Regions from separate parts of the Pseudoduganella aquatica genome, predicted to be linked through region 1. Evidence: predicted binding sites of a transcription regulator. Region 1 holds the regulator's gene; each other region holds the start of a gene.
The links. Region 1 encodes sigma-54, which starts transcription at its own class of promoters, with help from an activator protein. Its sites were predicted from a motif close to TGGCANGNAANCTGCTTT; they were not measured.

Region 1 (3,243 bases):
TGCGCCGCCTGGAAGGCAGCAAGCCGAGCGACGAAGTGTCGGGCGAGTTCATCTCCTACGACAGCCGGCGCGAGCAGTTCAGCGTGCGCAATACCGCCAGCGGCGAAGGCAAGACCGGCGGCGGCCGCGGCACCATGGTGATCCAGCCGTCCACGCCCAAGCCGGCTGCCCCGGCCGCTCCTGCTGCGCCGGCGGCGCCGGTCCAGCAACCGCCAGCGGGGAAATAACCATGGCTGAAGCAATGCAAAGCTGCACCAGCACCCTGGTGGTGCGCGGACTGCAGAAGTCCTACGGCAAGCGCCAGGTGGTGCACGACGTGTCGCTGCAGGTGGAATGCGGCGAAGTGGTGGGCCTGCTGGGGCCTAACGGCGCCGGCAAGACCACCTCCTTCTACATGATCGTGGGCCTGGTGCCGTCCGACGCGGGCAGCATCGACATCGCCGGCGTGGACGTGTCGAGCATGCCCATCCACCAGCGCGCCACCCTGGGCCTGTCCTACCTGCCGCAGGAGGCTTCGGTGTTCCGCAAGCTGACGGTGGAGGAGAATATCCGCGCCGTGCTGGAGATCCAGAAGGTCAACGGCAAGGCGCTGACCAAGCAGGAGATCAATGAGCGCCTGGACCGCCTGCTGGCCGACCTGCAGATCGAGAAGCTGCGCGAGAACGCCGCGCTGTCGCTGTCGGGCGGCGAGCGCCGCCGGGTGGAGATTGCGCGCGCGCTGGCCACCAACCCGCGCTTCGTGCTGCTGGACGAGCCATTCGCGGGCGTCGATCCGATCGCCGTGATCGAGATCCAGCGCATCGTGCGCTTCCTCAAGGAGCGCGGCATCGGCGTGCTGATCACCGACCATAACGTGCGCGAGACGCTGGGCATTTGCGACCGCGCCTACATCATTAACCAGGGCAGCGTGCTGGCGTCCGGCCGTCCGGACGACATCATCGCCGATGAATCGGTGCGGCGCGTCTACCTGGGCGAACACTTCCGCATGTAATTCCTGAACCAGCCCATGAAACAGTCACTGCAACTCCGCACCTCTCAGCACCTGGCGCTGACGCCGCAACTGCAGCAGTCGATCCGATTGCTGCAGCTGTCCACGCTGGAGCTGCACCAGGAACTGGAACAGCTGCTGGGCGAGAACCCGCTGCTGGAGCGCCTGGATGATCCGCTGGACCGCTCGCTGCGCCTGCTCGGCGACGGCGCCATCAACCAGACCCAGTCCGACGGCGCCGACGCGTCGCCGGCCGACGTGGGCGCGCCGGCGCAGGACAGCGCGCCGGCCGGCGAGGGCGACCCCTTCGACGGCGCCGGTGGCGACAGCGCCAGCGGCGCCGAGGCCGACACCGACTGGAGCGACGCCGGCCGCAGCAAGGCGCCGGACGACGAGGACTCGCGCCCGCAGCTCGAAGCGAGCCACTGCACCTTGCGCGAGCACCTGATGGAGCAGATGCGCGTGACCGTGCAGCAGCCGCGCGACCGCGTGCTGATGGAGCTGATCATCGACGCGCTGGACGAGAACGGCTACCTGGAAGAGCCGCTGGAAGAGATCCATGCGCGCCTGCCGGAAGAGGCGGACGTGGAGCTGGAGGAGCTGCAAACGGCGCTGACCCTGCTGCAAAGTTTCGACCCCATCGGCGTGGGCGCGCGCAGCGCCTCCGAGTGCCTGGCGCTGCAGATCAAGCGCATGCCCGGCGTGCCGCTGGTCACGCGACGCATGGCCATCTGCATCGTGGAAAAGCACCTGGCCTGGTTCGCGCAGCGCGAATTCAACAAGCTGAAAAAAGCCCTCGATTGCGACGACGAGGACCTGCGCGAAGCGCAAGCGGTGATCCGCCAGTGCAACCCGCACCCGGGCGCCGAGTTCGCTTCCGACGTGTCCGACTACGTGGTGCCGGACGTGATCGTGAAGAAGGCGCGCAATGGCTGGCAGGTCTCCTTGAACAACGACGTGATGCCGCGCCTGCGCGTGAACGCGCTGTACGCCAACATGCTCAAGCAGGGAAAAGGCGAGTCGGCCATGGGCGCGCAGCTGCAGGAAGCCAAGTGGCTGATCAAGAATATGCGCCAGCGTTTCGACACGATACTGCGCGTGGCGCAAGCGATAGTAGAAAGACAAAAGAACTTTTTCAGCCATGGCGCGGTTGCCATGAGACCCCTTGTGTTGCGTGAAATTGCTGATACACTGGGACTACACGAGAGCACTATTTCTCGGGTAACAACTCAGAAATACATGCTGACTCCGCATGGGATGTTTGAGTTGAAATATTTCTTTGGCAGCCACGTCGCCACCGAAGCAGGAGGAGAAGCATCCTCGACGGCGATACGGGCGCTGATAGTGCAACTGACAGGAGCAGAAGACCCGAAAAATCCTTTATCCGACAGTAAGATTGCGGACATGCTGGGAGAACAGGGCATGGTAATTGCGCGACGGACTGTTGCCAAATATCGCGAAGCCTTGAAAATCCCTCCGGTAAGTCTGCGTAAAGCTTTGTAGTTTTACTTGGGTTCCCCTGCGCTCAAATAACATTCGATAGCGCATGAGCCCTTATCTTTAGGAGTGTGTATGAATCTCACCATCAGTGGACATCATCTCGAAGTGACCCCCGCCATCCGTGAATACGTGCAGAACAAGCTGGAACGGGTAAAGCGCCATTTCGATCAAGTTATTGATATTGCTGTCATCCTGACTGTAGATAACCTCACCGAGAAAGACAAAAGGCAAAAAGCCGAGATCAACCTGCGCATGTCCGGCAAGACTGTGTACGTGGAAAGCCTGTCGCAAGACCTGTATGCTGCCATCGATACGCTGATCGACAAACTGGACCGCCAAGTCATGAAGTACAAGGCCAAAGTGCAGGAGCATGGCCACGACGCCATCAAGCATCTCCCGGACACCTACGAGCCAGCCGCCACCGCATAAGACGGTCACCGGCACTCCCAACAAAGGGCGCATCTGGCGCCCTTTTTTGCGCCCGCGCTAAAATGGCTGTCTAACAATCATAGAGACAATCAGCCATGAGCGAGCACGTCATCACCCAGGTTGCCAACGGCGCCGGCATCATCACCCTCGACCGCCCCAAGGCGCTCAACTCCCTCTCCCTCGACATGGTGCGCGCGCTGACCGCCGCCCTGCTGGCCTGGCGCGACGACAGCGCCGTGGCCGCCGTCGTCATCCGCAGCAGCAGCGAGAAGGCCTTTTGCGCCGGCGGCGACATCCGCTTCTTCCATGAAGTGGGGAACGCCACG
Region 2 (3,243 bases), 340 kb from region 1:
CGGAAGCTGTGCACCACCATGTAAGGCGCGGTCGGCACCTCCAGGCCGGCCAGTACGTCGTGCATCATGGACAAGCCCATCGAGCCGACCGTGAAGCTGCCGACCGAAATCTGCGAGGCAGGGCAGGGCCGGCCGTCTTCCATGATGGTCAGCGCGCGCGCGACCTGCTCCACCACCTGCGCATCGAGGTGCACGCCGATGCGCCCCATGATCTTGCCGAACACGTTGGAATAGCTGACGTCGCCCTCCGCCGTGGCGCTCGCCACGTCCTTTTGGATGATGTCGGCCAGCGACTCCGGCGCGTCCGGCGGGAAGTACAGCACCCCGCCCCCCGGGCCGATGGATAGCGCGGTGAAGATGTGCTTGCCCATCGCCTTGGCGGTGGCGTGCAGGTGCAGGATCGCTTCCAGGTCGAGGAAGTCGATGGTGTCGAAGATGAAGTCTGCTTTGGCCACCAAGTCGGCCACATTGTCCTTGTCCAGATTGGCCTGGATGGTTTCCACCTGGGCGGTCGGGTTGATGCGCAGAATCTGCTTCTTCAGCGCTTCCACCTTGGGACGCCCGATGTCCTCGAAATCGAAGAACTGGCGGTTCAGGTTGTGCATGTCCACGGTGTCGCCATCCACCAGCACGAAGTGCTGGAAGCCCATGCGCGTGGCCGCCACCGGCAGCGCGCTGCCCAGGCCTGCCCCGACCACCACCACCCGCGTGTTGCGGATCTTGGCCTGGGTGGCCTTGTTGATATAGCCATCATTGCGCATGACGAAGCGGTCATAGTCGAATTCTGTAGTCATAGCAAAACCTTAGCAAGTGTGGAGGAGAAGGTGGCGCCCGCAGGCGGCCGGTGCGGCTGAATTAATTCCAGATTGGCAAGACTATAGTAGCGCAAACTGCCGCCGCTGCACAGGAGGCCGCTTGTCGGAATATTTTACAACCGGGACCGCTTTGCTGCGGGAAATCGACCGTTCGCGCCCACGGAGGAGCCCAAAACAGCGCCGGAATGTGCCAGCCCCGCCTTTGCGCCGCACGTACTAACCACACGGCAACAATTGTCACACAAGCTGTCGAGATTCTTTACAGCTTAGGTAAAAATGGCCAAAGTTTATGGCGGTCAGCAAAGCCCGCATGTCCAGCCGTTGCAGGAGGAACGGGGTAATCCGCCCCATTTTCCCGCGCCTGGCACACCGCTTGCTTAATAGGGATGTGACGCTAACACTGACAGCGCCCTCAACATACTGGAGATCGAACATGAAACTCAAAAAATTGCTGGCAGCAACCTCCCTGGGTCTGGCAGCGTTCAGCGCATCCGCCACGCCGCTGGATGCCCTGGTCGGCAACCTGAACATCAAACTGGTTGGTCTGACCACCGAAACCAACACGCAAGCCGGCACCAATGAAAGCACCTGGGGCCTGGGTGCGATTACCCAGATCCAGGGCACGGGCGGCGCGAGCTGGTCGGCCGGCCTGTCGGACGGCAGCTACCTGTACTATATGATCTACGGTATCGCCGACCAAAACATCGTGCAGAACGGTTCGAACTTCGACATCTACAATATCGGCGCCAGCGGCGGCGTGGCCGACAACAAGATCCATCTGGACATCTACCGCACCAACACCCCGATCGCCGCGCTGGATTCGAACTTCGACGCCGCCCCCTCCGGCCGCACCGGCTACGCCATGCACTCGCTGCTGAGCAGCCTGGGCCCGGCTTACCTGACCGTGACCTTCGGCACCGGCAAGCAGCTGGTAGACGTGGCCAACTCGTGCACCGGCTTGGAGCCGTATGTATGCGACGCCAGCGCCGACGAAACCCAGGCCACGCTGGTCCAGCAAGTGACCAACACCAACCTGCCAGCTGACGGTAAAGGCTCCTTCTTCGCCGATGTGACTGGCGGCACCAGTGCCACGCAGTGGAACACCAACGGCCTGTTCGGCCACGATTTCGACGGCAAGTTCACGCTGAGCACCAACGGCGCCTCGCAGGGCTCCGGCACTTGCACCGACGTAGAGGTCACCACCGGCGTGTGCTTCACCGGCCTGATCAACGATCCGATCCGCGCAAACAAGATTCCAGAACCTGGCACCTTGGCCATCTTCGGCCTGGGCCTGGCCGGCCTGGCTGGTCTGCGCCGCCGCCGTCAGGCTTGATACAGCAGTTCAGCGATCAGCCGCCTGGCGCCAGCCAGGCGGTTTTTTTTCGTCTCAAGGTTTGCGCAGCGCACCGCTTGCGGCGGAGCCGGCCGGATAGGGATGGACGGCGTGCTTGTACAGGCGCGCCAGCCGTTTCACGTATTCCTGCGTTTCCGCATACGGCGGCACGCCCTTGTACTGGTCGACCGCCTTCTCGCCGGCGTTGTAGGCCGCCGCCACCAGCTGCACGTCGCCGCGGAAGTAGGCCAGCAGCCAGCGCAGATAGGCCAGGCCGCCGCGGATGTTCTGTTCCGGATCGAAGGCGTCCTTGACGCGGAAGCGCTCGGCCGTTTCCGGTATCAGCTGCATCAATCCCTGCGCGTTCTTGGGTGAGACGGCGCGCGCGTTGAAACCGGACTCGATGGCGATGATGGCCATCGCCAGCCGGGGATCGACGTCGAACTGCGGCGCCAGCACCTCCACCAGCGCGCCGATCTGCTTGCTGGCGGCATGGGTGTAGAGCACGCGCGGTTCGGGCGGCATGGCGACCAGGGGCGTGTCCGGCAGCAGGCAGGCGGGCAGCGGCGTGCCTGGCGCGGTATTGGTCATGTGCAGCATGGCCTGCGCCTGCGGATGGCCTTGCGCGGCGGCCAGCGCGAACAGCTGGGATGCCGCGCCGTCGTCGCGCGGCGCGCCGCGCCCGTTGGCCAGCATCCAGCCCAGCGCGTACTGCGCTTGCGCGTCGCCCAGGCGGGCGGCGCGGCAATACAGGGCCAGCGCCTGCGGCAGGTCGCGCGGCACGCCTTCGCCATGCTCGAGGCGCGCGGCGGCGGCCAGCAGTTCGGCGGCCGGCTCGGCCGCCAGCGCCGCCAGCTGGGCCGACAGCAGCGCCGCCAGCGCGCCTGCGCGCGCGGCCCTGGTATGCCGGAAAATGGATCGCTGCATGCTGCACCTTTGCGCTGCCCGACGATGCTTAATTGTAGAGCAGTCAGGGCTGTTCGGCCTGATCTTTGTCTTTGGGCGAGAGGAAAGCTTTGTGGAACAGGTGGCGCGCCAGCAGCAGCGGCGGCATGCGCAGCCAGTTGGCGCGGATGTAGAGCGCAAAGCGGGCGG
Region 3 (3,243 bases), 2.0 Mb from region 1:
CGGGGCCAGCAGCGTGGTCTCGCGCGGCGTGAGCCCGGCAATGTGCAGCTGCACGCGCAGTTCCAGAAGCCCTGGGTCCAGTTCAACCTGATAGGCCGGTTGCATGCGCATCCTAGTAGCCCAGGTGGTAGGCCGGGTCCAGCCATTGCGGGCGGCGCAGGCCGAAATGCTCCTCCAGCATGCGCTCGGCCGTGCAGAACGCGCCTTCCACCCAGCCCTGCTGGTCCGAATAGGCCTCGCCCACGATGTGGATCGCCTCGGCGCGGTCGGGCTTGCGCATGAAGGGCATCACGCGGTCCACTGCGTAGCCCGGCTGCCAGGCGTGGTAGCCGCCGCCGTAAGGATCGGCCGACCAGTCCTTGAACCAGGTGACGTAGGGCTGCGGAATGCTCACGCCGCTGCCGTGCAGCTCGCGCAACTCCTTCATCACCTCGTTCACCATGCGCTGCGGCGCCTGCACCTCCTGCAGGCCTTGCAGCTGGGCCGGCGACACCAGCGCCGTGGCGCGCGGCTGGAAGCGCTCGGGATGGCGCGCCAGCACCTGCCAGAACGGCGTGGCGCGCATGTCGTTGTAGCTGCCCAGCAGCAGCGAGTGGCTGTTGGACGGGTCGGTGCCGAAGTAGTAGCACTGGCGCAGGGGCAGGTCGGTGATGGAATGGCCGGCCTGCGCGCCAAAGCTTTGCTGCCACCAGGGCTGCTCGAAGCCCATCAGTATCTTGTAGGACGGCTCGGGGATGACGGCGGCCAGATTGCGCTGCAACTCGTCGTTGCGGAAGAAGAAGCTGTCCTGCGCCAGCAGTTCCAGCGCGCGGCGCGGCAGGGCCAGCACCACGCTGTTGGCGTGCACCGCCCACGGCGCGCGGCCTGGGCGGTTCAGGAAGTGCAGGGTGTAGCGGTAGCCCGGCTTGCTGGAGCGGGTGAAGCCCAGCAGCTGGTTTTCGCGCCAGATGCAGGCGCCCGGCTCGGCCAGATAGGCGTCCGCCAGCGCGTAGGCGATGCCGTCGTAGCCGCCGGCGATGGTCTTGTAGGCCGTGCCGGCGTTGGAAAAGTCGCCCACCATATAGGGCAGCGCTTCGGCTGCGTTCCAGTTGATGGTGTTGGAGTAGTAGCCGCCGGCGTCGGCCAGGAAGTTGTAGCCCTCCTGGCCCACGCGGTCCTTCAGCATGTTCCAGAAGCCCAGCTCGCTCACCAGCGCATCCTGGTAGGGGCCGGCGAAGCAGTAGCGCAGCTGAGGCTTGATGCGGCTCCAGTCCTCCGCGCTCAGCAGGAAGGTGTAGTCGTAGGCGCCGAAGTGCTTCACTTTGTCCGCGTAGCGCGCGTTGAACCACGGGTCTGCGGTCAGCACCTCGTACACCACCTTGTTGAACAGCTGGTCCGCGCTGTAGCCGATGTCGCCTTCGGTCAGCATGTAGCGGGTGAGCTGGCGGTCGCCACGCGCCTGGGCGCGCTGCCAGGCGTCCGCGCGCAGGTACTGCTTGCGCAGGAAGGCGAACAGGTGCGCGTTGTCGCCCATGGGGAAGGGCACGCTTTGCAGCGTGTGGCTGAACACCTGCTCGACCAGCGTGGCGATGATGCTTTGCGACGCCATATAGCGCATGCCGCCCAGCTCGCCCACCACGTCCATGCCCGGCAGGGTGACGGATTCCAGGCGGCCGCCGATGCGGTCGTCCATTTCAAACAGCTGCACCTGGGAGCCGGGCAAGGCGCCATCGGCCACCATGCGCCACGCACTGTACAATCCGGCAGCGCCGGCGCCGATGATGGCAAGCTCGGTACACAGGCCGTCCTGATAGGTGCTGTTCAGTGGGAGATCGGTCAGTTCGGTGCGTGTTTTCATGTTGCTGCTCCTGCAATTCATCATTACTGGATGTCAATAGCAAACCCCATGCCTGCACGCAATATGGACAAACTGACCTGATTTTCATATTGCAACCCTTTCATTCCGTTAATTGACATGTCAACCGGCGGGCTTTACATTGTCATTTACACTAGGAGAAGACTTTGGTTGCAGGCTTGAACGATTCCGATTACACGCTGACCTCCCCGCTGCGCGACGCAGAAGTGACGGGCGGGCCGGTGCTGGCGCTGACGGTGCTGTGGCATCCCGACCCGGCGCGGATCGGCGAGCAGTACCTGGACGGCAGCGGCGACGGCGTGATCGAGCTGGGCCGTTTCATGCCCATGTTCAGCCGTCCCGGCAAGGACAGGCTGCCGCTGGGCTACGGCGGCATTTCGCGTCAGCCGCTGCGCATTGCGCGCACGCCGGACGGCGGCGTGGCCATTACCCCGCCGGACAGCCGCATGATCGTTGAGCTGGACGGCGAGGAAGTCGGCGGCGCGCAGCAGCTGGGCGCCGAGCGCGTGGCCGAGGGCGCCGTGCTGGGCCTGGGCCGCGCCGTGCTGCTGTGCCTGCACTGGGCCACCTCGCTGCCGCGCAACAATCCCGTGAAGGGCCTGCTGGGCGTGGGCAGCGCCGCCATCATGATGCGCGAGCAGGTGCGCGCGGCGGCGCAGACCAATATGCCGGTGCTGCTGCTGGGCGAAACCGGCAGCGGCAAGGAAGTGGCGGCGCGCGCCATCCACGCCATGGGGCCGCGCGCGGCCGCGCCGCTGGTGGCGGTGAACATGGCGACCTTGAACGAATCGCTGGCGGCGGTGGAGCTGTTCGGCGCCGCCAAGGGCGCATACACCGGCGCCCAGACCGTGCGCGTGGGCCTGTTCGGCGAGGCCGACGGCGCCACCCTGTTCCTGGACGAAATCGGCAACACCCCGGCCGTGGTGCAGCCCATGCTGCTGCGCGTGCTGGAAAGCGGCGACTACCGCCCGGTGGGCGCGGCGGGCGACCGCCACAGCAGCGCGCGCCTGATCGCCGCCACCGACCAGGATTTGTACGGCGGCGCCTTCAATCACGCGCTGCTGCGGCGCCTGGAAAGCTATGTCATCCCCATGACTCCGCTGCGCGAGCGGCGCGAGGACATCGGCGTGCTGATCCTGCATTTCCTGGCCGAAGGCGGCGCGGCGGCTGAGGAATTCCCGTTTGCGCTGGTGAGCGATTGCGCCTGCTACGACTGGCCGGGCAATGTGCGCCAGCTGGCCCAGGTGGTGCGGCGCGCGTTGCTGTCGGTGCGCATGGGCGAGGTGCCCTTACTGACGGCGCTGACGCGCAGCGTGGCAGCGCCACAGGGCAGTGCGGCCCGGCTGGCGGCCTCAGCGGCCGCGCAGGGGGATGACTTTGCTGCGGAG

Region 2: a site for sigma-54 is predicted at 1,178-1,195, ahead of KT882_RS02915 (PEP-CTERM sorting domain-containing protein). Genes of this name have one in related genera too.
Region 3: a site for sigma-54 is predicted at 1,874-1,891, ahead of KT882_RS13355 (flavin monoamine oxidase family protein). Genes of this name have one in related genera too.

The regions. Positions count from the first base shown of each region.
Region 1 is NZ_CP086370.1:1,001,650-1,004,892, forward strand. Features, by position in the region: gene lptA (lipopolysaccharide transport periplasmic protein LptA) at 1-227, shown strand, start outside; gene lptB (LPS export ABC transporter ATP-binding protein) at 230-991, shown strand; gene KT882_RS04445 (RNA polymerase factor sigma-54) at 1,007-2,491, shown strand; gene hpf (ribosome hibernation-promoting factor, HPF/YfiA family) at 2,561-2,917, shown strand; gene KT882_RS04455 (enoyl-CoA hydratase/isomerase family protein) at 3,013-3,243, shown strand, end outside.
Region 2 is NZ_CP086370.1:661,858-665,100, forward strand. Features, by position in the region: gene KT882_RS02910 (ThiF family adenylyltransferase) at 1-794, opposite strand, end outside; gene KT882_RS02915 (PEP-CTERM sorting domain-containing protein) at 1,249-2,148, shown strand; gene KT882_RS02920 (lytic transglycosylase domain-containing protein) at 2,203-3,075, opposite strand; gene KT882_RS02925 (nucleotidyltransferase domain-containing protein) at 3,119-3,243, opposite strand, start outside.
Region 3 is NZ_CP086370.1:2,997,784-3,001,026, forward strand. Features, by position in the region: gene KT882_RS13350 (M61 family metallopeptidase) at 1-105, opposite strand, end outside; gene KT882_RS13355 (flavin monoamine oxidase family protein) at 113-1,837, opposite strand; gene KT882_RS13360 (sigma-54-dependent transcriptional regulator) at 2,014-3,243, shown strand, end outside.